2 regions of the Amycolatopsis sp. NPDC004169 genome follow, and region 1 is predicted to be linked to the other one. Evidence: riboswitches for the same ligand, from Rfam matches in the RefSeq annotation. Region 1 holds a riboswitch; the other holds the start of a gene.
The links. Region 1 has a riboswitch for thiamine pyrophosphate ahead of thiC (phosphomethylpyrimidine synthase ThiC). Riboswitches for the same ligand answer to the same signal wherever they lie in the genome.
Positions count from the first base shown of each region.

Region 2: another riboswitch for thiamine pyrophosphate. It lies ahead of ABZX11_RS39680 (thiamine ABC transporter substrate-binding protein); the one in region 1 lies ahead of thiC (phosphomethylpyrimidine synthase ThiC).

Region 1 is NZ_JBEXMD010000005.1:183,506-198,386, reverse strand. Features, by position in the region: gene thiC (phosphomethylpyrimidine synthase ThiC) at 1-1,255, opposite strand, end outside; TPP riboswitch at 1,249-1,370, opposite strand; gene ABZX11_RS09055 (trypsin-like peptidase domain-containing protein) at 1,409-2,320, opposite strand; gene ABZX11_RS09050 (glycoside hydrolase family 15 protein) at 2,524-4,689, shown strand; gene ABZX11_RS09045 (peptide deformylase) at 4,733-5,311, opposite strand; gene ABZX11_RS09040 (DUF3263 domain-containing protein) at 5,467-5,775, shown strand; gene ABZX11_RS09035 (LytR C-terminal domain-containing protein) at 5,772-6,407, shown strand; gene ABZX11_RS09030 (AAA family ATPase) at 6,447-8,714, opposite strand; gene pssA (CDP-diacylglycerol--serine O-phosphatidyltransferase) at 9,014-9,964, opposite strand; gene ABZX11_RS09020 (phosphatidylserine decarboxylase) at 9,968-10,702, opposite strand; gene ABZX11_RS09015 (hypothetical protein) at 10,951-11,181, shown strand; gene ABZX11_RS09010 (GlsB/YeaQ/YmgE family stress response membrane protein) at 11,222-11,506, opposite strand; gene ABZX11_RS09005 (helix-turn-helix domain-containing protein) at 11,579-12,139, shown strand; gene ABZX11_RS09000 (MFS transporter) at 12,136-13,389, shown strand; gene glp (gephyrin-like molybdotransferase Glp) at 13,343-14,536, opposite strand; gene ABZX11_RS08990 (TIGR00266 family protein) at 14,611-14,881, shown strand, end outside.
Region 2 is NZ_JBEXMD010000045.1:27,403-42,283, forward strand. Features, by position in the region: gene ABZX11_RS39660 (ABC transporter permease subunit) at 1-529, shown strand, start outside; gene ABZX11_RS39665 (DUF998 domain-containing protein) at 581-1,228, opposite strand; gene ABZX11_RS39670 (ABC transporter ATP-binding protein) at 1,349-2,383, opposite strand; gene ABZX11_RS39675 (iron ABC transporter permease) at 2,383-3,939, opposite strand; gene ABZX11_RS39680 (thiamine ABC transporter substrate-binding protein) at 3,984-5,027, opposite strand; TPP riboswitch at 5,050-5,156, opposite strand; gene ABZX11_RS39685 (4a-hydroxytetrahydrobiopterin dehydratase) at 5,189-5,473, shown strand; gene ABZX11_RS39690 (hypothetical protein) at 5,879-6,610, opposite strand; gene ABZX11_RS39695 (hypothetical protein) at 6,732-7,064, opposite strand; gene ABZX11_RS39700 (hypothetical protein) at 7,064-7,531, opposite strand; gene ABZX11_RS39705 (HTH domain-containing protein) at 7,528-8,118, opposite strand; gene ychF (redox-regulated ATPase YchF) at 8,170-9,252, opposite strand; gene ABZX11_RS39715 (AlkA N-terminal domain-containing protein) at 9,355-10,782, shown strand; gene ABZX11_RS39720 (DUF1737 domain-containing protein) at 10,734-10,925, opposite strand; gene ABZX11_RS39725 (SMC family ATPase) at 10,947-13,898, opposite strand; gene ABZX11_RS39730 (exonuclease SbcCD subunit D) at 13,895-14,881, opposite strand, start outside.

The DNA of each region.
Region 1 (14,881 bases):
TCACGTCGTCGCGGTTGGGCAGGCCGAGGTGCTCCTTCGGCGTCACGTAACACAGCATCGCCGTGCCGTACCAGCCGATCTGGGCCGCGCCGATGGCCGACGTGATGTGGTCGTAGGCCGGGGCGATGTCCGTCGCGAGTGGACCGAGGGTGTAGAACGGGGCTTCGCCGCAGAGCTTTTCCTCGAGCTCCACGTTCTCCTTGATCTTGTGCATCGGCACGTGGCCGGGGCCTTCGATCATCACCTGGACGTCGTGCGAACGCGCGATGTGCGTCAGCTCGCCCAGGGTCTCCAGCTCGGCGAACTGGGCGCGGTCGTTGGCGTCGGCGATCGAACCCGGGCGCAGGCCGTCGCCGAGGGAGAACGTGACGTCGTACTGCCGGAGGATCTCGCAGAGCTCCTCGAAGTGCGTGTACAAAAAGGACTCTTGGTGGTGCGCGAGGCACCACGCGGCCATGATCGACCCGCCGCGGCTGACGATCCCGGTGACGCGCCGCGCGGTCAGCGGGATGTACCGCAGCAGCACGCCGGCGTGCACGGTGACGTAGTCGACACCCTGTTCGCACTGCTCGACGATCGTGTCGCGGTACACCTCCCACGACAGCTTTTCCGGCTCCCCGTTGACCTTTTCCAGCGCCTGGTAGATCGGCACGGTGCCGACCGGCACCGGCGAGTTGCGGATGATCCACTCCCGCGTCTCGTGGATCCGCTTGCCGGTCGAGAGGTCCATGATCGTGTCGGCGCCCCAGCGGGTCGCCCACACCATCTTGTCGACCTCTTCCTCGACCGACGACCAGACGGCCGAGTTGCCCATGTTGGCGTTGATCTTCACCAGGAAGTTCTTCCCGATGATCATCGGCTCGGACTCGGGGTGCCTGCGGTTGACCGGGATCACCGCGCGGCCGCGGGCGACCTCGTCGCGGACGAACTCGGGCGAAACCCGTTCGCGCGCCGCGACGTACTCCATTTCGCGGGTGATGACGCCCTGCTTGGCCCAGCCGAGCTGCGTGTTGTGCTCGCGCCCGTCGGCCCAGCCGGCCCGTAGCCGGTGCAGTCCACTGTGGACGTCGATCGAAGCTTCGGGATCGGTGTACGGGCCCGAAGTGTCGTAGACGTCGAAGTGTTCACCGTTGGACAGATCGATCCGGCGGGCCGGAACCCGCAGCCCGGATTCGGTCTGGTGGTACACCTTGCGCGAGCCGGTGATCGGCCCGGTCGTCACCGAAACGGCAGCAGAATTCTCCAGCGTCGTCAACGACTTTCACTCCCTACGCCGGCATTACCCGGTCAGGTTCATGCGGTCGGTGACGCCTGCGAAACGCAAGTCACCCTCTCAGCCCGCCATGGCGCGAGCTCCCGCGTTGGTGTTGTGCCACCGACCATGCCACGCTGGGGCGCGATACTCAAGTCACCCGACCAACTCTGCCGGTGTGGCGTAGACGTCGACCATGGCGCCGTTGCGCAGCACGGTGATCGGCAGTGCGGTGCCGATCACTTCCGCGAACAGCTGCCGCTGGATGCCCTGCGCGTCCGAGACGCGCGTGCGGCCGACGGTCAGCACGAGGTCCCCCGCGCGCAGCCCGGCCCGGTCCGCGGGCCCGCCCGCGACGACTTCGCGCACCCGGAGCCCGGCGCTCTGCCCGGTGCGCTCGGCGACGTCGTCCGGCAGTGGCGCGGGCACGCCGACGACACCGAGGTACGCCCGCCGCACCCGCCCCTCGACCACGAGCGTGTCGATGATCCGCCGCGTGGTCGCGTTGATCGGCACGGCCAGCCCGAGCCCGACGCCGGCGACCGCGGTGTTGACGCCGACGACCCGCCCGGCGGAGTCGGCGAGCGCGCCGCCGGAGTTGCCGGGGTTGAGCGCGGCGTCGGTCTGGATCACGTCCTCGATCACGCGGGTGGCGCGCCCCTGCCGCACCGGCAGCGCCCGCCCGAGCGCGCTGACGACCCCGGCGGTGACGGTCCCCGAGAAGCCGAGCGGGTTCCCGACCGCGACCACGAGCTGCCCGACGACGAGCCGGTCGGCGTCGCCCAGCCGGGCCGCCGCCGGTGTCTCGCCCCGGGCGCGCAGCACGGCGAGGTCGGACAGCGGGTCGGCGCCGACGACGTCGAAGGGCACTTCGCGGCCGTCGGCGAAGGTGGCGACGCCCTTCCGGTGGTCGCTGACGACGTGGGCGTTGGTGAGCAGGTGGCCGTCGTCGGCGAAGACGACGGCCGAGCCGCTGCCCCGCGCGAGCTGCACCCCGGCGACGTGCGGGGTGACGGTCGCGGCGACGGTGCTGACCGCGCGCGAGTAGGCGTCCATCGCGTCTTCCATGAGGGCACCTCGATTACACCGTTGCAGGTAATACAATTCTGCGCCCGCTCGGGCGGGAAGTCCGTTCGCTGTCCGTGAACCGGTTCACCGGACCAGTGACGGTCAGTGGTTCACCGGATCGGACCATGCGCCGGTGAAGGATCGGCGGCAGACTCCCAAGTCGCTTCTGTAACGGTGCAGAAGCGATCTTCTGTGGGGTTGATATGCGAAAACTCATGTTCGGCGCCCTCGCCGGGCTGCTGGTCACCGGCCTGATCCCGGGGACCGCGGCGGCTCAGGGCGAGGCTCCCGGCGCCCCGGGGACCCATCCCAGCTGGCTGCCCGCGAACAAGACCGGCTTCGGGACCGCCCACGACCGGTCCAGCAACGTCTGGTTCACCCTCCAGGGCGGGCAGCTGTCCGAGGTCTACTACCCGGACCTGTCGACACCGAGTGTCCGGTCGATGGACTTCGTCGTCACCGACGGCCGGAGCTTCGCCGTCACCGACTACTCGGCGAAGTCGCAGCAGGTGCGGCGGACCGATGACGACAGCCTGACCTACGAGCAGACGATCACCGACGACCAGCACCGCTGGCGCCTCCGCAAGACCTACGTCACCGATCCCGCCGCCACGACCGTGCTGGTGGACGTCGACTTCCAGTCGCTGACCGGCCGGCCCTACCAGCTCTACGCGGTCGCCGACCCGGACCTGACCAACGACGGCTCCGACGACTCGGCCGCCCGGGCCCGTGACGCCGTCACCGCCCAGGACGCGACCAACGCCGCTGCGCTCACCGCGAAGCCCGCGTTCACGAAGACGAGCGTCGGGTACGCGGGCGCGTCCGACGGGAACACGCAGCTCGCCAAGACCTTCAAGCTGGCCGAATACGACACGGCGACCAAGGGCAACGTCGTGCTGACCGGGCAGACGAACGCCGACGGCCTGCGCAACCGGCACGTCACCCTCGCCCTCGGCATGGGCGCGAAGGCCGCCGACGCGCTGAAGAGCGCGCAGGCGTCGCAGCGGCGCGGCGTCCGCGACATCACGCGCGCGTACGACCGCGGGTGGGAGCAGTACCTGCGCGGGGTCGGCAAGCCGCCGTCGTCGCTGAAGACCGACGCCGAGCGCGACCTGTACAAGGCGTCGATGCTCACGCTCGCCGCGAGCGAGGACAAGCACCACCCGGGTGCCTTCATCGCGTCGCCGAGCATGCCGTGGCGGTTCGGGAACAACGACCCGGAGTGGTCGCCGTCGGGCACCTACCACCTCGTCTGGCCGCGCGACCTCTACCAGATCGCCACCGGCCTGGCCGCCGGCGGCGACACGGCCGCGGCGAACCGCGCGGTGACCTACATGTTCGGCACGCAGCAGCAGCCCGACGGGCACCTGCCGCAGAACAGCCGGGTCGACGGCGTCCCGTACTGGACGTCGGTCCAGCTCGACGAGACCGCGTTCCCGATCGTGCTCGCCCAGCAGCTCGGCCGGAACGACCTGTGGCCCGGCGTCCGCAAGGCCGCCGAGTTCATCCTCGGGTACCGGGGGCCGAACGGGCAGCCCTCGCCGTACACCCAGCAGGAGCGCTGGGAGGAGCAGGACGGCTGGTCCCCGTCGACCATCGCCTCGGTGATCGCCGGGCTCGTCTGCGCCGCGGACCTGGCCCAGCACAACGGCGCCGCGGCGGACGCCGCCCGGTACCTCGCCGCGGCCGACAAGATGAAGGCCGACCTGCCGAAGCAGACGATCACCACGAACGGGCCGCTGTCGAAGGACCCGTACTTCGTCCGGCTCACGAAGGACGCCAACGCGAACAACGGGACGACGTACAACCTCGGCAACTCGAGCGTGACGATGGACCAGCGCGCGGTCACCGACGCGGGCTTCCTCGACCTGGTCCGGCTCGGCGTCTACCGCGCCGACGACCCGGTGGTCCGCAACAGCGTGCGCGTGACCGACTCCGACATCGCGTTCACCACGCCGACCGGCCAGTTCTGGCACCGCTACACGAAGGACGGCTACGGCGAGCAGGCCGACGGCTCGCCGTGGGACTACACGTTCCCGGCGGAGAGCCGCACCACGTTCGGCCGGCTCTGGCCGCTGCTCGCCGGCGAGCGCGGCGAGTACGAACTGGCGCTCGGCGATCCGGCGTCGGCCGCGCGGCGGCTGCGTGACCTCGGCCGGGTGAGCAGCTCGGCGGAGACCATGCCGGAGCAGGTGTGGGACGAGAACCCGCCGTCCGGGCAGACCGGCTTCCCGGCCGGCACGCCGAACACCTCGGCGACCCCGCTGGCCTGGACGCACGCCCAGTACGTCCGGCTCGCCTGGGACGTCAAGGCCGGTTCGGTACTGGAGACGCCTCGCGTCGTCCGCTGCCACTTCCTCGGCTGCTGAAACGCCGAAGGGCCCCTCGTGCGCGAGGGGCCCTTCGTGGGTTTCAGATGACGGCGCCGTCGTCTTCGGGGGTCTTGGGCGGCAGCCATGAGTTGCCGGGGACGCCCCACTTGTTGTGCTTGAGCATCTTCTTCGCCGCGCGCGCGTGCCGTCCGACCAGGCGGTCCAGGTAGAGGTACCCGTCCAGGTGATCGGTCTCGTGCTGCAGGCAGCGCGCGAAGTAGCCGGTGCCCTCGACCTCGATCGGGTTGCCGTCGAGGTCGGCGCCGGTCACCTTCGCCCACTTCGCGCGGCCCGTCGGGTACGACTCGCCGGGCGCCGAGAGGCAGCCCTCCCAGTCGTCGTCCGGGTCCGGCATGGTCTCCGGGATCTCCGACGTCTCGAGCTTCGGGTTGACGACGACGCCCTTGTGGCGCACGCCTTCGTCGTCCGGGCAGTCGTAGACGAACACCCGCAGGTCGAGGCCGATCTGGTTGGCCGCGAGGCCGACGCCCTCGGCGGCGTACATCGTCTCGAACATGTCGTCCACGAGCGTGCGCAGCTTCTCGTCGAACTCGGTGATCTCCCGAGTCGGCTGGTGCAGCACGGGTTCGCCGGCGATCACGATGGGGTGGATGGTCACGGCGAGCCAGTTTAGTCGGACCCCTCTGGTAGACCTGCATCAGACCGTGACGCGCCGGGGTCGATGCCCACGTCGGTGCGTGCTTCCGTGGTTGAATGGCGCCCGCGGAAGAGCTAGGTCTGATTCGCCATGACGCCCGATTGAGAGGGACTCGGATGGACGCCGCGGAGTCGATGGCTGAGCCGCAGCCGTCGCCGCCGAAGCCCGTGCCCGGCCTGACCGAACGCGAGGTCGAGATCCTCGCCTTCGAGCGCCAGTGGTGGCGACACGCCGGGGCGAAGGAGAACGCCATCCGCGAACGCTTCGACTTGTCTGCGACGCGCTACTACCAGCTGCTCAACAAGCTGCTGGAGAAGCCGGAGGCGATCGAAGCCGACCCGATGCTGGTGAAGCGGCTGCGCAAGACCCGCGCCGCCCGCCAGCGCAAGCGAGGCGCCCGGCGACTGGGGATCGAGCTGAAATGAGTGTGTTTTCCGGAATGTCCCGGCCGATGAAGGCCGCGGGCGTCGCGCTGGTCGGCGTGGCGATCATCGCCGCCGTCATCGGCGGGATCACCGCGCTGGGCGGGGGTGACGGGTCGAACGAGGCCGGGCCGAGCGGCACGCCGACGTCGCCGGGCTCGTCCTCGGTGCCGCCGTCGACCTCGTCGTCGGCTTCCTCTTCCTCGACGTCTTCGCCCTCGGCGAGTCCGTCGTCGCCCACGCCGCCGTCGACCTCGGCTCCGGCTCCCGGCCAGCCGACTTCGGCCGGCCCCGGTCAGCCCGGCCAGCCGGGTGGTGACCAGCAGGCGTCCAACAAGTGGGTGACCGTCCGGGTGCTGAACAACTCGACGATCAAGGGCCTGGCGGACCGGGCCGCGGACGACTTCCGCGGCAGCGGCTGGAACGTCAACGAGGTCGGCAACTACTCGCAGGGCGTCATCCCGACGACGACGGCGTACTACCGCCCGGGCACCGACGAGGAAGCCGCGGCCAAGCAGCTCGCGCAGGAGTTCGGCATCAAGGCCGAGCCCCGCTTCGAAGGCATCCAGGCCGCGACCCCCGGCGTGATCGTCATCGTGACGAAGGAATACGAGTCGGGCCACAAGGGCAGCTGAGGTTCCGAAAGAGGCGGCCGCCGGTGACGGCCGCCTCTTTCATTCGCCTGCCTGGGTCTTCGCGTAGGCCTCCAGCGCGGCCAGCTGGGCCGGGTCGAGGCTCGGCCGGACCGTCTTCCGGGCCGTTTCCAGGTGCGCCGAGGTGACCTCGCGGGCTTCCAGTGACTCGCGCATCGCCGTCAGCGCCGCTTCGCGGATCAGGGCCGCGCAGTCGGCCGCCGAGTAACCGTCCAGAGTGGACGCCACCGCTTCGAGGTCGACGTCGTCGGCCAGCGGGGTGTTCTTCGAGCTGGCCGCGAGGATCGCCGCGCGGGCCTCGGCGTCCGGCGGCGGCACGTAGACGCGGCGCTCGAGCCGTCCGGGCCGCAGCAGCGCCGGGTCGACCAGCTCGGGCCGGTTCGTCGCGCCCAGCACGACCACCTCGCGCATCGGCTCGACGCCGTCGAGCTCGGTGAGCAGGGCCGCGACCACGCGGTCGGCGACACCGGAGTCGGACGACTGGCCGCGGCGCGGGGCCAGCGCGTCGATCTCGTCCAGGAAGATCAGCGCGGGCGCCGCCTCCGCGGCCCGGCGGAACAGCTCGCGCACCGCGCGTTCGGACTCGCCGACCCACTTGTCCATCAGCTCGGCGCCCTTGACCGCGAAGACGTTCAGCGCGCCGGTGCCGGCCAGAGCCCGCACGAGGAACGTCTTGCCGCCGCCGGGCGGCCCGTACAGCAGCACCCCGCGCGGCGGTTCGACGCCGAGCCGGGCGAACGAGTCCGGGTACCGCAGCGGCCAGAGCACGGTTTCGGTCAGGGACTGCTTGACGTCGACCATGTTGCCGACGTCGTCCAGGGTGAGCCCGCCGGTGGCCAGGTTGTCCGAAGTGGACAGCGAGACCGGCCGGACGGTGGCCAGCGCGTCGAGCAGGTCCTGCTGCGAGATGCGCGGCTCGTCGGCGTCACGCTGGCGCAGCGCCGCCCGCAGCGCGGCGTCCCGGCGCAGCGCGATCAAGTCCGCCGCGACGAACCCCGGCGTCCGCTCGGCGAGCACGCCGCAGTCGATGCCGGCGTCGAGCGGGACGTCGCGGAGCAGGACGTTCAGCAGCTCACGGCGGGTTTTCGCGTCCGGGAGGGCCAGGCCGAGCTCGCGGTCCAGCAGGTCGGCGGCACGCAGCCGCGGGTCGGCCGACTCGGCGCGGGCCGTCGTCGCCACGACGGCGAAGCGCTCCCGCTTGAGGGCGGTCCTCAGCTCCTCCAGCACGACCGTGGCGACCGGCGGGGGAGTCGTCGCGGGCAGCAGCGCGTCGACGTCGGTGAGCAGGAGGACCGACGGGCCTTCGGCGTCGCGGATGGCCTCGCGCAGGCGCGCGACCGCGACGTTCGGGTCCAGCACCGCGAGGTTCGGCGCGGCCAGCGGGATGACCGTGATCTCGGCTTCGTGGGCCACCGACCGCACGAGCGTCGCCTTGCCGACGCCTTCGGGGCCCGACAGCAGGACGCCGAGGTGGGCGGGCGCGCCGAGGCGGGCCAGCAGCTCGGGGCGGTGGAAGGCCAGGTCGAACCACTCGCCGAGCTTGCGCGCGGCGCTCTCGGCGCCGACCAGGTCGGCGAGCGGAACCACGGGCTCTTCGACCGTGGCCACGACCTCGTCCTCGACGATCTCGGCGTCGATCCACTCCTCGGCCGCGGTGACGGCGGAGGAGCGGACCAGTGCGGTCGCCGTCCGGGGCGCGGCGGGCTCGGCGGTGCCCGGCCGGGCGCCGTCCCGCCAGGTGACCACAGTGGACGGTCCGACGGCCACGGTGCCCGCCGGCTCGGTGGCCGTGACGGTGAGCAGCTCGTTCGTCCAGGTCGCGCCGATGGCCCGCGAGAGCTGCCCGCGCAGGCCGGCCGGGTCCGAACCCGGCGTCGGCGCGAGGTCCTGCGGCAGGAGCGAAACGGCGTCGCCGACGGTGAGCACCTTGCCGATCAGCGCGAGCCGCAGCATGTGCGGGCTGACCGAGACGCTGGCCAGCCGCGACCCGGCGACGGTCACGGTCTTGGCGGCCGCGACGTCCGCGGGCGCGACGACGACCTCCGAGCCCTCGGTGATGCCGAGGTTCGACATGGTGACGTCGTCGGTGAGCACCACCCCGGGCACCCCGGCCTCATCGGCGGGCGCGGCGAGCGCGGCGCTGACCCGCGCCCCGGTGAGGTGGACGGCGTCCCAGGCCCGCAGGCCCAGCGCGTCGAGGACTTCGGGATGCAGCCGGACGACGCCGCGGCGAGTGTCCAGCGCGGACGGGGTGTGCCGGACGGTCAGCGTGATCTGCGGGTGGCTCACGCCGTTCACCCTAGCGATCCGCCGCCTCCGCACACCCCTGTGTCGACCTCCCGATCACGCGCGATGCCCCTCCAATCACACGAGATGCCGCTCGGATCACGGGTGAAGCCCGCCGGATCACGGGCGATCGCCGTACCGGAACGGCGAACTCGCGTACCCGGAGGGTCGGTTCGCGTACCTGGAGGGTCGGTTGCGTGATCAGGGACGGATCTCGCGTGACCCGGGCCGGATCTCGCGTGATCGGAGGCGTGACTCGCGTGATCGGGGAGCGATCTCGCGTGATTGGAGGGGCGACACGGCTACTTGCGGCGGAGGCCGATCCGGCGCCAGGAGCGGCGGCGCTGGCCGTTGCCGTTTTCGGAGGTGACGCGGGGGGTGCGGACCGTCTCGCGGGGGAGGCGGACCGCGCGGATCGCCGCTCCCGCGACGCGGCGGCGCAGCGGGCGGCGGAGGCCGAGGCGGCGGGTGGAGCGGGCCCGGCGGATCGCGCGGCGCTCGCTCGGCGGGACCGTCCAGGCCTCCGGGTGGGCCGCCAGCCAGCGGTGCCGGTAGACGGAATACGGGATGTGCGCCAGGTACAGGACCATCGCCACCAGCAGCGCGACCAGCGGGAACTGGATGATCGCCGCGGCCAGCAACGCCACACCCAGCAGCAGGGGCGCGATCGCCCTCGGCGGCGCCTTCACCGTCTTCAGCGACAGCGTCGGGATGCGGCTGATCAGCAGGGCCGCGATGGCGACCGTCCACGCCCACACGACGTACTGCGAAGACCACCAGCCCTCGCCCCACTGCAGGTACGCCACCAGCGGCAGCATCCCCAGCAGGCCGCCCGCCGGCGCCGGGACGCCGACGAAGAACTCGCTCGCGTACGGCGGCTGCTCGGTGTCGTCGAGCAGCGTGTTGAACCGGGCCAGCCGCAGGATCATGCAGACGGCGAAGATCAGCGACGCCACCCAGCCGATCCGGTCCGCGCCCGTCTGCCACACGTAGATCACCAGCGCCGGCGCGACACCGAAGGAGATGCCGTCGGACAGCGAGTCCAGCTCCGCGCCCATCTTCGACGTCGCGTCCAGCAGCCGCGCGATCCGGCCGTCCAGGCTGTCGAGCACCGCCGCGATGCCGATCGAGGCGATCGCCATCGCGTAGTTCTTCGTCAGCGCGAACTGCACGGCCGACAGGCCGGCGCACAGCGCCAGCACGGTGATGGCGTTCGGCAGCAGCCGGACACCCGGGGTGGTCACGCGGACCATCGATCAGCCCTTCGGGGAAGACACAGGGGCGGCGGGGAGCTCGGCGATGACCGTCTCGCCGCCGACCGTGCGCTGACCCTTGCTGACCAGCACGGTCGAGCCCGGCGGGAGGTAGAGGTCGACCCGCGAGCCGAACCGGATGATGCCGTAGGTCGACGCGGCGGCGACCTTGTCGCCCTCGCGGATCTCGCAGAGGATGCGGCGCGCGACCAGGCCGGCGATCTGCACGACGACGAGCTCGTGGCCGTCTTCGGTGCGCATCAGCACGGAGTTGCGTTCGTTGTCGTCGCTGGCCTTGTCCAGGTCCGCGGACAGGAACTTGCCGGGCCGGTAGGCGACCCGCTCGATCACGCCGTTCGCCGGGACGCGCTGGACGTGCACGTCGAACACCGAGAGGAACACCGAGACGCGCATCCGCGGCTCGGCGGGCAGGCCGAGCTCGGCGGGCGGCACGGCTTCCTCGATCAGGGACACCAGGCCGTCGGCGGAGGCGAGCGCGACGCCGTCACGCGGCGGCGGGACCCGCTTCGGCTCGCGGAAGAACGCGGCCGTCGCCACGGTCGCCAGCGCACCGACGACGCCGAGGCGCTTGGAGAACCGGCGGGCGAGCAGGGTCGCGGCGATGCCGCCCGCCACGAACGGACGGCCGGCGGGGTGCATCGGCGGCAGCGTTTCGCGGGCGAGCTGGAGGGCGTGCGCGACTGGGTTGCCGGCGGGCTCCGGCCGGGTGCCGCTCATGGTCGGGTCCCCTGGTTTCGTGTCGGAAGAACGGATGGTCGCCGGGATCCGGCGGCCGCGTACGGCGGGCCTCACGGTACCGCTGCCCCAGGTGAGCGTGTCCGAGCCCCCTGGCCGGACTCCTCCGGGAGGGGGTCACCGCGGCGGGTGGGAATGATCGTCCGGTCGTAACGGAAGGTCGATTTCACCGATGACTCTAAGTAGTTGCCGCCGTTCGGGGCGCTGCCCCGCCTGACCTGTGAGGACCGATGGACGACCGCCGCGATCCCGCCGAAGCCCGGCTTCGCGAGCTGCTGGGTGCGTGGCGCCGGGAGATCGACGAGGTGCCCGTGCCTTCGCTCGTCGACGCGGTGCGCGCGGTCGACGTCGTCATCGAGGCGAGGAAGGCGGGAAAGGGGGAAAACCGGGGCCGGGTGCATCCGCCCCCCGACGGCGCACGCACCCGGCCACCGGGAGATGCGCGTGAGGACGCAGTTTAGCGGCCGAAGCCCTCTTGATCACCGTTCTCCACGGCAATAGTTACCAACGGTCGTCCGAACGCCGGGCCAGGCCGCTCGCGAGCCGCAGGATCGCCAGCAGCACGACGGCGCCGAGGATGGCCACGCCGAAGCTGGGGAAGTCGAAGTCGAACGCCTTCGCCTGGCCGGTCGCGAGCCGGTAGAACAGCCCGCCCAAGGCCGCGCCGACGACCCCGACGAGCACGCTGACCAGGCAACCCAGCCGCTGCCGCGCCCGCCCGCCGACGACCAGGTTGGCGATCCAGCCGACGATGGCGCCGAAGATCACCCATGCGACGAAACCCATGGCCCGAGTTTACGGGAGCAGTTGTACAAGCGCCATTGCACAAGAACTGTTGTACAACTACTCTTGTGCGTCATGAGCGACGACATCCGGGAGATCCGGGATTCGAAGGTGCTGGCCGCCATGTCCCACCAGCTGCGGCGCCGGCTCCTGGAACTGCTCCACCTCGACGGCCCGGCCACGGCGTCGGTGCTCGCCGCGAAGACCGGGCAGGCGGTCGGCAACGTCAGCCACCACATGAAGGTGCTGGCCGCGGCGAAGCTGGTCGAGGAGGCCCCGGAACTGGCCCGTGACCAGCGGGAACGCTGGTGGAAGCGCAGCGCGAGGACCCTGCGCTGGGCCGCGGCGGACTTCCCCGGCGACCCGGTCGCCGAAGCGGCCGAGGTCCTGGTGCTCGACCACCAGACGGCGGTGGCCCGCGAATGGATCGCGAACCGGGAAACCTATCCCGAAGAGTGGCGCGGTGCGCCGTTCAGCATCGACACGTGGGTGCGCCTGTCGCGCGAGGAGCTCGACGAGCTCAACGAGCGGATCTTCCTGCTGATCAGCGAGTTCGAAAACCGCACCGAACCCGGCGACGGCGTCGAGCGCCGCCCGGTCTTCTTCGCCGCGCGAGCGTCGCTGGGCAAGCCGTGAAGGGGCTCGGGGGGAACAGGGACTTCCGGCTGCTCTGGACCGGCGAGACCACCAGCATGCTCGGCAGCATGGTGGCGACCACGGCGTTGCCGCTGGTCGCGGTGGTCACGCTGCAGGCGAGCACCTTCCAGGTCGCCTTGCTGACGGCCGTGGCCTGGCTGCCGTGGCTGGTGATCGGCCTGCCGGCGGGTGCCTGGGTCGACCGGCTGCCGAAGCGCCCCGTCATGGTGCTCTGCAACACGGTGTCGATGGCCGTCTTCGGCAGCGTCCCGGTCGTCGCCGCCTTCGGTGCGCTGAGCATGCCGTACCTCCTGGCCGCCGCCCTGCTCGGCGGAGTCGCGAAGGTGTTCTTCACCCTTGCCTACCGCGCTTACCTGCCGGTGCTCGTCGGTGATGGCGAACTGCTCGAAGGCAATGCGAAGCTGCAGGGCAGCGAGTCGGCGACCCAGGTTGCCGGGCCGGGCCTGGCCGGGCTGCTGGCACAGGCGTTCGGCCCGGTCAGCGGCATCCTGGCGGACGCGGTCAGCTTCGGCGTCTCGGTCCTGTGCGTGCGGGCGATCCGGGCGCGCGAAACCGTCGTCCCCGCCGAGCGCTCGCCGCTGCGCAGCCAGATCGCCGAGGGACTCCGGTTCGTCGCGGGCGACCGGTACCTGCGGTCGCTGATCACCTTCGGCGCCGTCTCGAACCTCGCGCTCACCGGCTACAGCGCCATCCAGGTCGTGTTCCTGTCGCGGACGCTGGGCACCGCGCCCGGGCTCGTGGGGCTGGTACTGGCGCTGGGCGCGTCCGGCGGGATCCTCGGCGCGGCCGCGGCCGGACGGCTCGCCGCGCGCCTCGGCGCCGTGCGCGCGTGGCTGCTCTGCGAGGTCGTCGCGGCGCCGATGCTGCTGCTCGGGCCGCTGAGCGGGCCCGGCTGGGGCGTGGTCCCGTACGTGCTCGCGCTGTTCGGCGTGTGCGCCGGTGTCGTCGCCGGCAACGTGCTGGTCACGACGTTCCGGCAGCAATACTGCCCGCCCGAGCTGTTCAGCCGGGTCAACTCCAGCATGTCGATCGTCAACTACGGGACGATCCCGCTGGCCGGTGTCCTCGGCGGCGTGCTGGGCGAGGCGATCGGCATCCGCGAGACGCTCTGGGTGGCCGCGGGGGTTTCGATCCTGTCGCTGCCGCTGCTCGCGCCCTACCGGAAGCTGCGGGACTTCCCGGTCAGAGCAGCAGGACGTCCACCTCTTCCCCTTCCGCTGCCGACGTGACGTCCTCCGGGAGCACGATCAGGCAGTTGGCCTGGGTGAACGCGGCCAGCAGGTGCGAGCCCGGCCCGCCGCGCGGCCCGACGACCCCGGTGACCTCCCCGTCGGACGGGGTGAACACGCCCCGGCGGTACTGGCGGCGCCCGGCGGGCGAGGTCATCGCCTCGGTCAGCCGGGCCCGTACCCGCCGTCGCGAGACGTCGGTGTGGCCCATGGCGGTCAGCAGCGCCGGGCGCAGGAACGCCTCGAACGACACCAGCACGCTGACCGGGTTGCCGGGCAGCGCCACCACCGGGACGTCGTGCCAGCGCCCGCTGCCCTGCGGGCCGCCCGGCTGCATGGCGATCTTCGCGAACTCGACACCCTGGCCGGTCAGCGCGTCCTTCACCACTTCGTACGCGCCCGCGCTGACGCCGCCGGAGGTGACCAGCAGGTCGGCATCGGCCAGCTTCGGCTCGATGACCTTCCGGAACTCCTCGACGTCGTCGACGACGCTGCGGACGACCTCGACCTCGCAGCCGAGGCCGCGGATCGCCGCGGCGAGCATCACGCTGTTGGACTCGTAGATCTGGCCGTGGCGCAGCGGGGCGGGCGCGTCGATCAGCTCGGTGCCGGTCGAGGCGACCACCACCCGCAGCGGCCGGTGCACCCGCACCTCGGCCAGCCCGACCGCGGCCGCGAGGCCCAGCTGGGAGTGGCCGAGCACGGTGCCCGCGGGCAGGGCGACGGTGCCCTCGACGACGTCCTCGCCGGTGTGCCGGATGTGCGCGCCTTCGCGGGCGGACGCCGAGATCGTCACGGTCTCCGTTCCGCCGTCGGTGTCCTCGACCATCACGACGGCGTCCGCGCCCGGCGGCAGCGGCGCGCCGGTCATGATCCGGTGCGTGGTGCCGGGTTCCAGCGGCCGGACGTCGACCCGGCCCGCCGGGATGTCGTCGGCCACCGGCAGTGTCACCGGGGCTTCGGCGACGTCGGCGGCGCGGACCGCGTAGCCGTCCATCGCGGAGTTGTCGAAGGGCGGCAGCGAGACGCCGGCGCGCACGTCTCCGGCCAGCACGAGGCCGGCCGCGGCGGCGAGGGGCAAGCTGGTCGCGGGGGCCGTGCCGAGGAGCGCGGCGACGCGGTCGCGGTAGTCGTCGACGGAGATCACCGGACCATCCTCCCCGCCATGGGCGGGCGTGCAAGACTCTGCCCCGTCACAGGCACGCCGGATGGGGAGCACGCATGCAGGTCGGAATCCGTCAACAGCCATCGTTCGCCGTCGCCCGGCTGATGCTGGCGCCCGGCGAGCCGTGCCAGGTCGAGTCCGGCGCGATGATGGCCACCAGCTACGGCGTGCAGGTCCAGTCGCAGGCGCAGGGCGGGATCATGAAGGGCCTCGGCCGCGCGTTCCTCTCCGGCGAGTCCTTCTTCATCTCCACCTTCACCGCCCCGCCGAACGGCGGCTGGGTCGACGTCGCGGCCAACCTGCCCGGTGACATCCAGGTGATCACCC
Region 2 (14,881 bases), on a different contig from region 1:
AACCCTGCGCGGCTGGCTGATCGCCCCGGTCGGCCGAGGCCGCCTGCTGGCGGTCAAGGCGTTCGGCGTCGCGACGGTGTCGGTGGTTTCGGTGCTGGCGATGTGCGTGACGGGCGTGGTGACGGGCCTGATCATCAACGGCACGGATTCGCTGTTCACGCTGTCGGGAACGACGTTGTCCTTGGGCGGCGCACTGGCGCGGATCCTGCTGGTGGCGGGCTGGGTGGTACTGCAGCTGTGGGCGGTCGGCGCGGTGGCGCTGGCGATCTCCAGCTGGACGGAGCACCCGATGCTGGTGGTGGCCTCGGTGCTGGCGGGCGACATCGTGTTCACGATCCTGGGGTTCTTGACGTCGCTGGACTGGCTGCACCCGTTCCTGCTGACGCAGAACTGGTCGATGGCCCCGGCGGAGGTCCTGCAGGACCCGATGGGGACGCAGATGCTGGGCGAGGGTGCGTTGCGCGCGGCTTGCTACATCGTGATCGGGCTGTCGCTGGCATACGCAAGGCTGTCCACCCGAGACGGCTGAGGTTCTCCCCGGAGCCGGCAAGCCCGGCTTCGGGGAGAACACGGTGTCCGGCTAGCTTCCGGTGTTCTGCTTTTCGGTCGTACCGCGGACGAACCAGGCGACACCGAACGCGAAGATCGCGATCGTCTCCAGCCAGAGCACCGGGTTCACCGGGCCGAGCCGGTTGTGGGCGAACCACCCGAAGATCGCGATGAGCACCAAAGCCAGGACGATCACCACACCGCACGTGACGTAGATTTTGCGCCGAGGATCATTCGACTGCGGCGGCTGACCGGGCCGCTTTTCCGGGTGACTGGGAAAAAGCCACAGGCAGAAGAGCGCGAGCGCCACGAAGAAACAGGTGGCGGCCGTGGCGTGCACCGCGGCCAAGACCTGGTCCGTCCCGTTGTAGTTTCCCGGAGGCGTGGTCGGGAACAGGGCGACGACGATTGCCGCGATGCCGGCGAAGGTGCTGATCAGGTCGCCCCGCGTGGCGTACCCGCGGTAGGACAGCAGGAAAACCCCGACCGCGCAGAGGCTGCCGACGAAGACACCACGCAGTTCGCTGTAGTAGTAGCCGCTGATCGAGCCCAGCAGGCCACCGCCCCAGATGAGGGACTTCCCGATCATCAGCACCCAGGGCAGGGCGATCCCGATGATCCCGATCGCTTTCCGCAGGAATCGGTAGGAGTGCACCAGGTTTGCGTCACCATTGGCCATGACCAGCTCCTCGGGCCGTTGTCGCGAACCCCGGGATCCGGCCGTCGACCGGAATCCGGAGCTTTGTGCACGACAGATGTCGCGCGACCAGAGCCCGCGAATACAACAGACACCGAAACGTTATGCGGATGCGTTTCTCGCCGTGTCCTGGCCGATCAGCGCGATGCCGTCCGGGTCGAACTGCAGCTTCACCGCGTCCCCCGCCCGCAAATCCGAAGCCGCCGGGGCCACCGCGTCCACAGTGGACTCCGCCAGCCGGACCACCAGCCGCACGTGTTCCCTCCGGTGGACCGCCGCCACGACTTCACCCGGCACACCCTCGCCGGCGACGCGCAGTGCGTGCGGCCGCAACCCCAGCCGCACCCGGCCGTCGGCGACCTCCGGGAGAGCTACTTCGCCGAGGGACGTGCGCACGCGCCCGTCCGTCGCGGTGCCGTCCACGAACGTCGTCACCCCCAGGAACCGGGCCACCTCGTCGTCCGCCGGGTTGCGCCACACCCTGCGGACCGCGCCCTCCTGACGGACCTCCCCCGCGTCCAGCACCGCGACCCTGTCCGCCAGCGTGAACGCCTCCTCCTGGTCGTGCGTCACCAGCAACGCCGTGATCTTGCTGCGCCGCAACAAGTCCGCCAGGTCGATCGCCAGCTGCTCGCGCAGCCCCGCGTCCAAACCGGACAGTGGCTCGTCCAGCAGCAGCAACCGCGGCTTCGGCGCCAACGCGCGCGCCAGCGCCACCCGCTGTGCCTGCCCGCCGGACAGCTCGGTCACGCGCCGCTTCTCGAAGCCGGCCAGGCCCACCAGCTCCAGCAGCTCGGCCACCCGCGGTGCCCACGACGACCGCGGGACGCCGTGCATGCGCAGGCCGAACGCGATGTTCGCCGCGACGTCGCGGTGGGTGAACAGCTGGCCGTCCTGGAACACCAGGCCGAAGCCGCGGCGGTGGACCGGGACCGGGCCGAGGTCTTCGCCGTCCCAGCTCACCGTGCCGCGGGCGGACGGCTCGAGGCCGGTGATCGCGCGCAGGAGCGTCGACTTGCCCGAGCCGGACGGGCCGAGCAGGGCCAGCACCTCGCCGTCGGCGATGTCCAGGCGAGCGTCGCGGACCGCCGCGAACGCTCCGTAGTGGACAGTCAGGTCCCGCACCGACAACGCCATCAGAACTCTCCCACCCCGCCGCGCCCGAGCCGGTCGATCAGCGCGACCGCCAGCACCGTCACGAGCATCAGCAGCGCGCACGCCGCGTACGCCATCTGGTTGTTCAGCTCGCCGGGCCGCGCCATCAGCGTCGCCACCGCGACCGGCAGCGTCGGCGCCGTCGGCCGGGCGAGGAAGCTCGTCGCGCCGAATTCGCCGAGGGCCACGACGAACCCGAACCCCGCCGCCGCGACCAGCGGCCGCAGCGTCAGCGGGAGGTCGATCTCCCGCCACACCCGCAGCGGGCTCGCCCCGAGCGTCGACGCGGCCTGCCGCAGCCGGACGTCGACCGAGCGCAGCACCGGCAGCACCATCCGCACCACCAGCGGGATGATCACCAGCGCCTGGGCCAGCGGCACCAGGTAGGGCGACGTCCGCAGGTCGCCCGGCAGCGCGTCGAGCGTCACCAGGTACCCGAAGCCGACGGTCACCGCGGACACCCCGAGCGGCAGCATCAGGACGGCGTCCATCGTCTCGCCGAGGCCCCGCGCGGCTCTCGCGGGCGACCGGCGCAGCGCCACCAGCACCACGGACGCGAGCACGCCGACGACCATCGCGAGCAGCGTCGCGTCGATCGCCACCTTGAGCGAGTTCAGCGCGGCGTCCCAGCCGGACACCTGGAGCGCGCCCTTCTCGCCGGTGCTGGTCAGGGCCCGGTAACCGGCGAGGCTCCAGCCGTCCTCAGTGGACACCGATTCGGCGAGGAGCGCGACGATCGGCGTCACCAGCAACGCGAGCACGACGCCCGCGGCACCGACGACCCACCACTCGCCGCCCCGCGGCCGCCGGGCGCCGCCGGGACCGATCCGGGCGCCGTCCCGGCGCCGCCGGGCCAGCCCGCCGAGCACCAGCGCGGCGACCACGGCCGCGAACTGGATCAGCGACAGCGCGGCGGCCCCCGAGAGGTCGAGGAGGTCGACCGTCCGCAGGTAGATCTCGGTTTCCAGGGTCCGGTAGCGGGCGCCGCCGAGGATCAGCACGACACCGAAGCTGGTGGCGCAGAACAGGAACACCACGGCCGCGGCGGACGCGATGGCCGGCGCGAGCGCGGGCAGCGTCACCGACCGGAACGCCCGCCACGGCGACGCGCCGAGCGCCCGGGCGGCGTCGGTCGTCCGGGCGTCGAGCCGCGCCCACAGCCCGGCGACGGTCCGCGCGACGACGGCGACGTTGAAGAACGCGTTGGCCAGCACGATCGGCAGCACGCCGCCGTCCGGCCAGAGCGCGCGGAACGCCAGCCCGACGACCACGGTCGGCAGCACGAACGGCACGAGCACCAGCGTCCGCGCCAGGCCGACGCCGGGCAGCCGCACCCGGGCCAGCAGGAACGCCACCGGCAGCCCGGCCAGCACCGCGACCACCGTCGACGCGGCCGCGCTCCCGACGGTGAACCCGGCCAGCTGCCAGGTCCGCGGATCGCCGAGGACGACGTCGAGGCCACCTGCGGCGAACCCGCGGCCGATGATCGCGACGACCGGCCAGGCGAAGAACACCACCAGGAAACCGATCGGAGCCAGGCCGAGCAGCGCCAGGCCCAACCCGCGGGCGGTGCGGGGTGGGGCTACTGCTGCACGAGCGTGCGCCATTCGCCGATCCACTTCTCGCGTCCGGCCTGCACCTGGTCCGCGGGCAGCGTCTGCGGCTTCTGCGGCAGCGGCGCGACCTGCGCCCAGCCCTGCGGCAGGTCGACACCCTGGCGCGCCGGGTAGACGTACATGTTGGCCGCGACCGTCGCCTGGAACTGCTGGGACAGCAGGAAGTCCACCACCTTGCGGGCGTTCTCGACCTGCTTGCCGCCGGCCAGCACGCCGGCGTACTCGACCTGCCGGTAGCAGGTGTCGAGCAGCGCCTTGGTGCGCGGCTTCCCGTCGTCGCCGACCTCGGCGGCCGGCGAGGACGCGTACGAGACGACGATCGGCCGCGGCCCCTTGCCGGACGAGCCGGAGAACTGCTTGGTGTAGGCCTCTTCCCAACCGCTGACGACCTGGACGCCGTTGGCCTTCAGCTTCGTCCAGTAGTCCTTCCAGCCGGCGTCGCCGTACTTGGCGATGGTGCCGAGGAGGAACGCCAGCCCGGGGGACGCGGTCGCCGGGTCCTCGACGACCAGCAGGTCCTTGTACTTCGGGTCGGCCAGGTCGTCGTAGGTCTCCGGCGCGGGGAGGCCCTTGCCGGTGAAGTAGTTCGTGTCGACGTTGACGCAGACGTCGCCGACGTCGACCGCGGAGAGCCGGTGCTCGGGGTCGACGGCGTAGCGCTGCGGCCCGCGGTCGGCCTCCGGGCTGGTGTAGGGCTCGAAGACGCCCTCGCTGAGCGCGCGCGAGGCGAAGGTGGAGTCGACGCCGTACGCGACGTCGCCGATCGGGTTCGCCTTGGTGAGCACCAGCTTGTTGGTCAGCGATCCGGCGTCGCCCTGCTTGAGCACGGAGACCTTGATGCCCGACTGCTTCTGGAAGGCGTCGAGCACCTCCTGCGGCGCGAGGAAGGAATCGTGCGTCACGAGGGTGACGGTGGGCGTCTGCTGCGTGCCGCCGTCCCCGTCCGACAGCGAGCACCCGGCGGCGACCACGCCGACGACGGCGATGGCCGTCGCAGCCCTGCGTTTCATCTACCCTCCTGCACTTCGCCGGACGCGGAGGGGAAGCCCTCCCGTCGCCGGCATGATCCGGTCAGGTGCGAACGGTCGCGGATACCCGCCTCTCAGCCCGGCACCCGCCGGACTCCCGTGGCAACCGTGCAGCGTAGTCGAGGACGCAGGACGATGGAGACATGACGGAAATCTTGAGCGACTCCGAGGCCGACGGACGGCTGGGCGCGGGCTGGACCAGGACGGGTGCGGTGATCTCGCGCGAGGTGGAGCTGGCGAGCTTCCCCCAGGCGATCGAGGTGGTGAACCGGGTGGCGGAGCTGGCCGAGGCCGCCGACCACCACCCGGACATCGACATCCGCTGGCGCACGCTGACGTTCCGGCTCTCGACGCATTCGGCGGGCGGCTTGACGGCGAAGGACTTCTCACTGGCCGCCGAGATCGACGCGGTGCTCGCCGCCCTGTGATCCTGGTTACTCTGGGTGCACTTTTCCCGGGGTTCGACGTCTCTCGGTTACCGGAACCTTCGGGAGGGAGACGAGATGACTCAGGCAATCGTGGTCGGCACGGCAGCGTTCGCGACGATGGTGGCGGCGGCGGGCGGAGTGCTCTGGTTCACCGCCCGCAACCGCCGTCACCTGGACAGCTGAGAGTTCGATCACAGCTGTTAACGCGGGCCATGATCGGCGCGCTGTTCGGAGCGGAAGCATCGGTTTCACACCCCCGGGAACGCCATGAACAGCACCGCCCTGACCGCCGCCCAGCGCGCCTGGATCAACGCACTCGCCCCCGCGGTGGTGTTGATCGCGATCGCCCTGCTGGGCCTGCTCGGCTAGGCCGCACTGGCCGGTCGGACCAGCAGGTCCGGCGGGCTACCCGGCTTGGCCCGGTGTCTCGGGCGGCTCCGGGGCGGCGATGCCCGGAATGCCCGCCCCCGGCGCCGCCCGCGGTGCGCGCTGGTGAAAGCGGGCGTGTTCGACCCACCCTGGCGGGAGCCACCCGCCGGTCAACAGCTGCGGGTGGCGGGGGTGCACGGCAAGGGCCCAGGAGACGAACAGCAGTTCCGCCCAATCCGACTGGAGCATCCAGGAAATGGGGCCGTGCTCGCTGTTCCCGCTGAAGTGCACGGTCGCGGGCGCAACGACCGACAGACCGGAGATGTCGGTCCAGGGCCAGCGCAGGACGCTCGGGGTGTGCATGTAGAAGCCGTACTGGCTCAGGTAGACGTTCCCCTGCTCGATGGGGACCCAGCGCGGCACCGCCGCGGCCTGCGCGGCCCGGCGCGCCCGCGACTTGGCGATCGACCCGCCCACGAGCGTCCCGGCGACGAGCCCCAGCCCGACCGCGCCGGTGCCGAAGACCACGGGCGTGCTGACCTGCCAGCTGCCGTCGCCGAGCGCCCGGAAGTCGGAGAGCACGAACGACCCGCAGGCCCAGAACTTTTCGTCGCCGCCGATCGTCGGCGGAAACGGAGCGAGCACCTCATAGACGTCCTGCGTGCTCTGCCCGCCGGCCAGCAGGGCGGCGAGGTAACAGGTGTACCACAGCACTTCATCGCGCTGCGTCCACGGCGGCACCGGATTCGCTGCCGTTTTCTGCCCCATCGTGAGAACCTTCCAGCCACCGGACGATGCGGCGGCCGATCCTAATGGCCGGGCGGCCCGGCGGGGGCCGTTACCGAGCGGTCACCACCCGGCTCGCCCAATACCGGCCGATTCGGGCGGGCTACAAGGCGATGTGCTCCGGCGGCGGAAACCCGGCCGGCACGTCATCGGTCGTGGTCCAGTACTCCAGGCAGGACAGGCGGCCGTCTTCGGCGAACACGATGAGCCCGCCGCCAGGTGCGTCGGCTTCGATTGCGACCGGAGGGTCGGCGACCACCGCGATCGGCAGGGTCCGGTCGACTTCCAGGTTGATGCTCGGACACCCGCAGTCGCAGCGTCCGCTCACCCGGGCCGTCGGCGCCTGGGCTCGCAGTTCGGCGGCGCCGGGGAAGTCGCCGGCGAGCAACGCGTCCAGGGTCGTCCGCTCGTTCGGCGTCAGCGGACGGGTCGCCATCAGTAGCGGGCCATGTTCGGGATGGTCTTTTCGGCGACGCCGATGAGGTCGTCGACCTTCGCCACGTCGGCCGTGACGTCCTCGGCCGTCACCGAAGGCGCCTCGGACGACCGGTAGGCGACTTCGTTGCGACGGACCCGCATCCGGTTGAACGGGCGCAGGAGCGGTCCCAGCGGCGGATCGAGCTGCGCGAGAACCGCCTCGTAGACAGCGATGTGGCCACCCCGGCTCGTGGCGCGCAGGCCTTGGTTCTGCAGCACGGCAGCCAGCGCGCGGCGGGCGCCGTCGTACAACAGCGTGTAGGCGCCCTCCGGGTCCGACTCCAGCAGCTGCCGCGCCGAGGCGACGTGCGTGCGGGCCCTGGCGATCTCCGCCTCCGCGGCCTCGCGCGAAGCCGGGACGCGTTCGAGGGAGCCGCGCGCGAGGAGCGCGTCGATCGTGACGCGGCCCTGGTTCCACCGGGTCATCGGGTCTCCTGCTCGAGCGGCAGCGGGACCAGCGGGCGCTCACGCACGCTGGTGAGGAAGGGATCGGTGCTGTCGGCCGCCCACGCGGCGGGCGAGATGCGGTGGACGTTGACCTCGCGCCCCAGCCGCCGCGACACGGTCTCGGCCAGGTCGAACAGCGCGTCGGGGTCGGGCGAGCCGACAACGAGGACGTCGACGTCCCCGGGCGGCGGCCCCGGCTCACCGCGGTAGCGCGCGGCCCAGGAGCCGTAGATGTAGGCCTCGCTGATGCCGGCCAGGCCGGACAGAGCCTCGGCGAGCAGTGGCATCGGGCCGAAGGTCACCGCGATGACCTCGCTCAGCGGCCGGTAGAGCGGGGTGTCGGTGCGGGCTTTGACGAGCCGGCTGCGGCCCACGCGCCGGTCTTCGAAGATGCCGCCGCCGACGAGCCGTTCGACTTCGCGCAGCACGGTGGTCGCCGAGACGCCGAACTCTTGGGCGAGCTCGGTGATGCTGTACTCGCGCTCCGGGTGCAGGAGGAGCAGCGCCAGCAGCTCGCCCTGCATGCGTGAGCGGAGCAGGGGGAGCAAGCTCGGCGAAGCTTTCATTGGACGCAGTATATCCTGCGTCCAACGTAAACGACAGTCAGTAGCCGACCGTTACACGTTGAAGCGGAACTCGACCACGTCGCCGTCGGCCATGACGTAGTCCTTGCCCTCCATGCGGACCTTGCCCGCCGCCCTCGCCGCCGCCATTGAGCCCGCCTCCATCAGGTCGTCGTAGGAGACGATCTCCGCCTTGATGAAGCCGCGCTCGAAGTCCGTGTGGATCACGCCCGCCGCTTGGGGGGCCGTGGCGCCCTGGGGGATCGTCCAGGCGCGGGACTCCTTCGGGCCCGCCGTCAGGTACGTCTGCAGGCCCAGGGTGTGGAAGCCCGCGCGGGCCAGGGAGTAGAGCCCCGGCTCCGGCTGGCCGACCGACTCCAGCAGCTCGCGCACCGACTCCTCGTCGTCCAGCTCCAGCAGCTCCGCCTCGACCTTGGCGTCCAGGAACACCGCGTCCGCCGGCGCGACCAGCTTGGTCAGCTCCTCGCGGCGGGCCTCGTCGGTGAGCACCGACTCGTCGGCGTTGAAGACGTACAGGAACGGCTTCGTCGTCAGCAGGCTCAGCTCGCGCAGCGCCTCGAAGTCGACTTCCCTCTGCGCCTGGAAGAGCGTGCGCCCGGCGTCGAGGATTTCCTTCGCCTTCTGGGCGTTGTCGAGCGCGGGCTTGTTCTCCTTCTTCGTCCGCGCTTCCTTCTCCAGCCGCGGCAGCGCCTTGTCGAGGGTCTGCAGGTCGGCGAGGATCAGCTCGGTGTTGATCGTCTCGATGTCGCTCGACGGGTCGATCCGGCCGTCGACGTGCACCACGTCCGGGTCGTCGAACACGCGGATGACCTGGCAGATCGCGTTGGCCTCACGGATGTTCGCCAGGAACTTGTTGCCCAGCCCGGCACCCTCGGACGCGCCCTTCACGATGCCCGCGATGTCCACAAAGGACACCACGGCCGGGACCGTCTTCTCCGACTTGTACAACTCGGCCAGCTTGTCCAGCCGGGGGTCCGGCAGCGGCACGACGCCGACGTTCGGCTCGATCGTCGCGAACGGGTAGTTCGCGGCGAGCACGTCGTTGCGGGTCAGCGCGTTGAACAGGGTGGACTTGCCGACGTTGGGCAGGCCGACGATACCGAGGGTGAGGCTCACGACCCCGCAGTCTACGTGGCTGCCCCGGTCGGGCCCCACGCACCCAGCGCCGTGGCGGATTTCCGCCAGCGGCCGCGCTGACCTGCTGACATGCTCGGCTGCATGGTCACCGAGACGCTTTCACTCTGGCGTGACGCCGAGCGCTGCTACCGCGTGGTCACCGCCCGCGACCCGCGCTTCGACGGCCAGTTCATCATGGCCGTCCGCACCACCGGGATCTACTGCCGCCCGTCCTGCCCGGCGTCGACGCCGAAGGCGCAGAACGTCCGCTTCTTCCCGACGTCGGCGGCCGCGCAGGCCAACGGCTTCCGCGCCTGCCGCCGCTGCCTGCCCGACGCCGTGCCCGGCTCTCCGGACTGGAACGTGCGCGCCGACCTGGCCGCGCGGGCGATGCGCCTGATCTCGGACGGCACGGTGGAACGCGAAGGCGTCCCGGGGCTCGCGCGGCGGCTCGGCTACTCGGAACGCCAGCTCGGCCGGGTGCTCACCGCCGAGCTGGGTGCGGGGCCGCTTGCGCTGGCCCGGGCGCACCGCGCGCATTCGGCGCGGCTGCTCATCGAGGTGTCCGAGCTGCCGCTGACCGACGTCGCCTTCGCGGCGGGCTTCTCCAGCGTGCGGCAGTTCAACGAGACGATCCGCGAAGTGTTCGCGACGACGCCTTCGCAGCTTCGCGCCTCCGCGGCGTCACGGCGTGGGCGTCTGGGCGACGTGAGCGGCACCCGGCTCAGCCTGCGGTTGCCGTTCCGGCCGCCGTTCGACGCTTCGGGGCTGCTTAGCTTCTTCGCGGACAACGCGGTGCCGGGCGTCGAGGAGGTCACCTCGGAGTCCTACGCGCGCACGCTGCGGCTCGCCCACGGCACCGGTGTCGTGCGGCTGACGCCGTTGCCCGATCACGTGCGCTGCGAGCTGGTGCTCACCGACCTGCGCGACCTCGGCAGCGCGGTCAGCCGGGTGCGCCGGCTGCTCGACCTCGACGCCGACCCCGCGGCGGTGACCCGTGTCCTCGGCGCCGACCCGGTGCTGGCCCCGGTGGTCGCGGCCGTGCCGGGGATCCGGGTGCCGGGCGCGGTCGACGGCGAGGAACTGCTGCTCCGCGCGCTGCTCGACGGCCCGCCGCCGGACGGCGACGAGGTGCCGGGCGAGTGGGGCGTGACCCGGCTGTTCCCGACCGCCGCCCAGGTCGCCGCGGCCTTGCCGAACCACGCCGGAGTCGTCGCGGTGGCGGAAGGCAAGCTCGACGTGCACGTCGGGCGGGACGCGGCGGAGCTGCGGGCGGAACTGCTGGCGTTCGTCGCCCCGTCGACCGCTGACTACGTGGTCATGCGCGTCCTCGGCGCTCCGGACGTCCTGCTCGCCGACGACCCCGCCGTCCGCCGCGGCGCTGCCCGCCTGGGCATCGCACCGGACTCGCTCGGCGAGCAGTCCCGCGCGTGGACGCCGTGGTGCTCCTACGCCGGGATGTACCTCCGGCGCGCGGCCGCTCAGCCCTGTTCGCCCGGCCAGAGCACGGCCTGGGCGACGATGACCTGATCGCCGTCGAACGTCGCGGCCGGCGAACCGTGCAGGCGGTAGCCCAGCTCGAGCGCTTCGCTGACCCGATGGCAGAACTTGGCGTCGTCCGGGCCGGTGAGCAGGCGGTAGCGGGGCAGGCCGTTCGGCGGCTGATCGGTCATGGCTTCATCTTGGCCGGGTGCTCAGCCCGCGCGCACCTCCAATGTCGACCCGGTCCGGGACTTGCGGACGCGCAGCCGGGTCGGGATGCGCTGCCGCAGCTCCTCGACGTGCGAGACCAGCCCGACCACCCGCCCGCCGGCCCGGAGCTCGTCGAGGATGTTCATCACGACGTCGAGGGTTTCGGCGTCCAGGGTGCCGAAGCCCTCGTCGACGAACAGGGTGTCCAGCAGCGCGCCACCGGTCTCCCCCGCCACGACGTCGGCCAGCCCCAGCGCGAGGGCCAGCGACGCGAGGAACGACTCGCCGCCCGACAGCGTCTTCGCCGGGCGGATGGTGCCGGAGTAGTCGTCCAGCACGTCGATGCCGAGGCCACCGCGGGTGCCGCGTGCCCCGGCCGCGTCCGAGTGCACGAACGAGTACCGGCCCTGGCTCATCGTGCGGAGCCGGTGCGTGGCGGCGACGGCGACTTCTTCCAGCCGCGCCGCCAGGACGTACGACCGCAGCGACATCTTGCGGCTGTTCTGCCCGCGCCCGTTGACGACCTCCGAGAGGGCTCGCAGCTCCGCATACTCCGCCTCGGCCGGCTCGAGCCCGGCCAGTGCTTCCCGGAGCAGCCCGGCCAGCCGGTTCAGCTGCTCGTGCTGCGCGGTGGCCACCCGCAGCGCCGCGTACGCGGAATCGGCACGGGCCCGGGCCAGCTGGGCCGCGTCGGCCGCGCGGCCGACGTCCGCCACGTCGTCCGGCGAGATCCCGAACAGGTCCGGCTCGGCCAGCAGCGCCCGCGCGCCCGCGGCGGCCGCCTCGGCCTCGGCGATGCCCTGTTCGAGCTTCTCGATCTGCTCGTCCGGCAACATCGCGGCCCGGGCCCTCTTCAGGGACGTGAACCCCTTCGCCGTGACCGCCGCGTCCACCAGCGTCTTCTGTTGGGCCACCCGCTCGCGGGCGCCGGTGACCGCGGTGCGCGCCTCCGCGACCGCCTCCAGGGCCTCGGCCAGGCCGAGCAGGTGCTGCCGGCGCGCGCCGACGTCCGCGAACTCGCCCCGGCCGGCGACCAGGCGGCGTTCCCGCTCGGCCAGCCGCTCCTCCAGGGCGCGGACGTCGGTCGTGGCTTCGGTGGCCGCCTGCTCCGCCCGGCGCAGGCGTTCGGTGCGGGCTTCGAAGTCGCGCTCCAGCAGGACGACCTGCTGGCTCAGCTTGGCCTTCGCGGCGGCCTGCGTGGTCAGTTCCGCGACGGTGGCGCGGGCCTCCGCCAGCTCGGCGGTGATCGACTCGGCCGTGCGCCCGGCCAGCCGCTCGATCAGCCCGGCCAGCCGCGCCTTCGCCTCCTCCAGCGCGACGACGACCCGCTGTCGAACGGCGTCCGCCGCCTGCTCGGCCTCCTCGGCCGCGCGTTCCTCGGCCGGGTCGACCAGTTCGACGTCCCGGCTCGCCTTCGCCGGGTGCTCGGCCGACCCGCACACCGGGCACGGCGCGCCGTCCGGCAGCGCGGCGGCCAGCTCGGCCGCCATTCCGTCCAGCCGCCGCTCGCGCAGGTCGAGCCGGCGTTGCCGGGCCGCCTGGTGCGTGTCGACGACCTCGCGCAGCTTGGCTTCGCCGCGCTGGACCTTCGCCTGGGCCTCGGGCAGCTCGGCCGCGTCACGGGCGAACGCGCGCAGTTCCTCCACCTTCGCCTTGGCGCCGTCGAGTTTCGCCTCGGCTTCGGCCGCCGTCAGCGCGTCCGCACGCAGTTTCGCCAGCTGGCCGGGGAGCACGGCCAGCTCGGCGGTCAGCTCCTCGACCTGCTGCCCGGCCGTGACGGCGGCCAGCTTCCGGTCGTCCCGGCGCATGACGTCCAGTTCTTGCTGTTCGGCCTCGGCGACCAGCTCCGCGACCGCGCCCGCCTCTTCGCGCGCGGCGGCCGCCCGCGCCTTCAGGTCGCCGGTGGCCCGGGTGCCGAACTCCCGCAGCCGAGCCCCGCGGGCCTTCTCCGCCTGCTCGGCTTCGGCCAGTTCGGCCATCCGCCGATCCAGCAGGTCCGCCTCCACGGCGACGCCGGCCGCCCGCCGCGCGGCCGCGACCTCCTGCGCCCACTCGGCCCGCTGTGGCGCCTGCTCGGTGATTTCGAGGAGCCGCAGGTGGGCGTGGCGGACCCGGCGGATCTTCTCCGCGCCCGCGCGTTCTTCCTGCAGGTAGACGTCCGCGCGCTGCGCGGTCGCCCTGGCCTGCTCCTCTTCGGCCGTGACCCGGGCGACACGGCCGGCGGACTCCGTGAGCACCGCGCAGACCCACTCGGGGATGTCCGCCTCGGGCGGCTCCTGCTGCGCTTCCTGCGCGTACCGAGCCAGGAGTTCCCGCATCTTCTGCTGGCGTTCGGCCAGCTCCCGGCCGCGCTCGGCGCGCAGGTCGGCGAACCAGCGTTCGACGTCGGCGAAGCGCTCGGTGCCGAACAGCCGCTCCAGGAGCTTCTCGCGCTCGGCGGTGTCCGAACGCAGGAAGCGCGCGAACTCGCCCTGGGGCAGCAGCACGACCTGGAAGAACTGGGCCGCGGTCATTCCGAGCAGCCGCTCGACGGTGCGCGCGACCTCTTCGATCCGGATCAGGCCCTCCGGCGGCAGCCCGGCGGGTGCGGTGCCGACCCAGCTCAGCGAAACCCGCGCCTGCTGAGTGGTGGTGCCCTCGCCGCGCCGCTTCGGCCGCTGGTACTCGGGGTTTCGCACGATCTTCAGCCGGTGCCCCTGCACGGTGAGCTCCAGCGCGACCTCGGTGACCTGGTCGGGCTCGGCGAGGTCGCACCGCAGCCGTTTGGCCTCGTTGCGGGCGCCGGGAACCACGCCGAACAACGCGAACGCGATCGCGTCGAGCAGCGTCGTCTTGCCCGCGCCGGTTTCGCCGTGCAGGAGGAAGAGGCCGTCGGCGCCGAGCACGTCGAAGTCGACCACTTCGCGTGCGCAGTACGGCCCGAAGGCTTCGACCTCCAGCCTGTGCAGCCTCATTTCGCGAGGGCCCCCCGGTCGGCCGCTTCCAGGGCCAGGAACAGGAGCTGCTCTTCGCTTTCGCTCGGCGGGGCACCGCGGCAGTCGTCGAGGAAGCTGCGCGAGACCTCGATGTCGGACCGGCCGCGGACGGCGTCGGAATAGCGCAGCGGGGCGCCGGCGTGCCCGCCCGCAGGCTCCCACTCCAGGTGCACCGCGTACGGGAACCGCTCGCGCAGCCGCCGCATCGCGTCGACCGGGCGGACCCGGTCGGTGACCGTGACGGAGAGGAAGTGGTCGAGGTATCGGTCGTGTTCCGGGTCGGCCAGGAGGTCCTCGATGTCGCCTTCGAGGGTGGCGAGGGCTCTCGGCACGGGCAGTTCGTGGCGCCGGACCTCGTGCAGGCCGTGCTCGTCCACCTCGACCAGCCAGACGGATTTGCGTTGGCGCGCTTCGGAAAACGAGTACGCCAGCGGGCTGCCGGAGTAGCGCAGGTGCTCGGCGAGCGTCTGCGGGCCGTGGAGGTGGCCGAGGGCCACGTAGTCGACGCCGTCGAAGACCGAGCCGGGCACCTGCTCGACGCCGCCGACCGCGATCGTCCGCTCGGAGTCGGTGGGTTCGCCGCCGGTGACGAACGCGTGCGCGAGCACGACCGAGCGGACGCCGGGCCGGGTTTCCAGGTCCGCGCGGATCCGGCGCATGGCCTCGGTGAGCACGCCGGTGTGGCCGCGCGCCTCCGGCACGCCGAGTGCGTGGCGCGCCGGTTCCGGTTCCAGGTAAGGGATGCCGTAGACGGCGACCGGGCCGCCGTCACCGTCGAGGAGCACCGGTTCGGCCAGCCCGGCGACGGTGGTGCGCAGGTGGAGGCCGCCGGCCGCGGCGAACTCCGCGAAGGCGCCGAGGCGGGGCGCGGAGTCGTGGTTCCCCGGTGTGACGACGAGCTGCGCGCCGGCCGCGCGGATCCGGGCGACGGCCTTCGTGGCGACCCGCACGGCTTCGGCGGA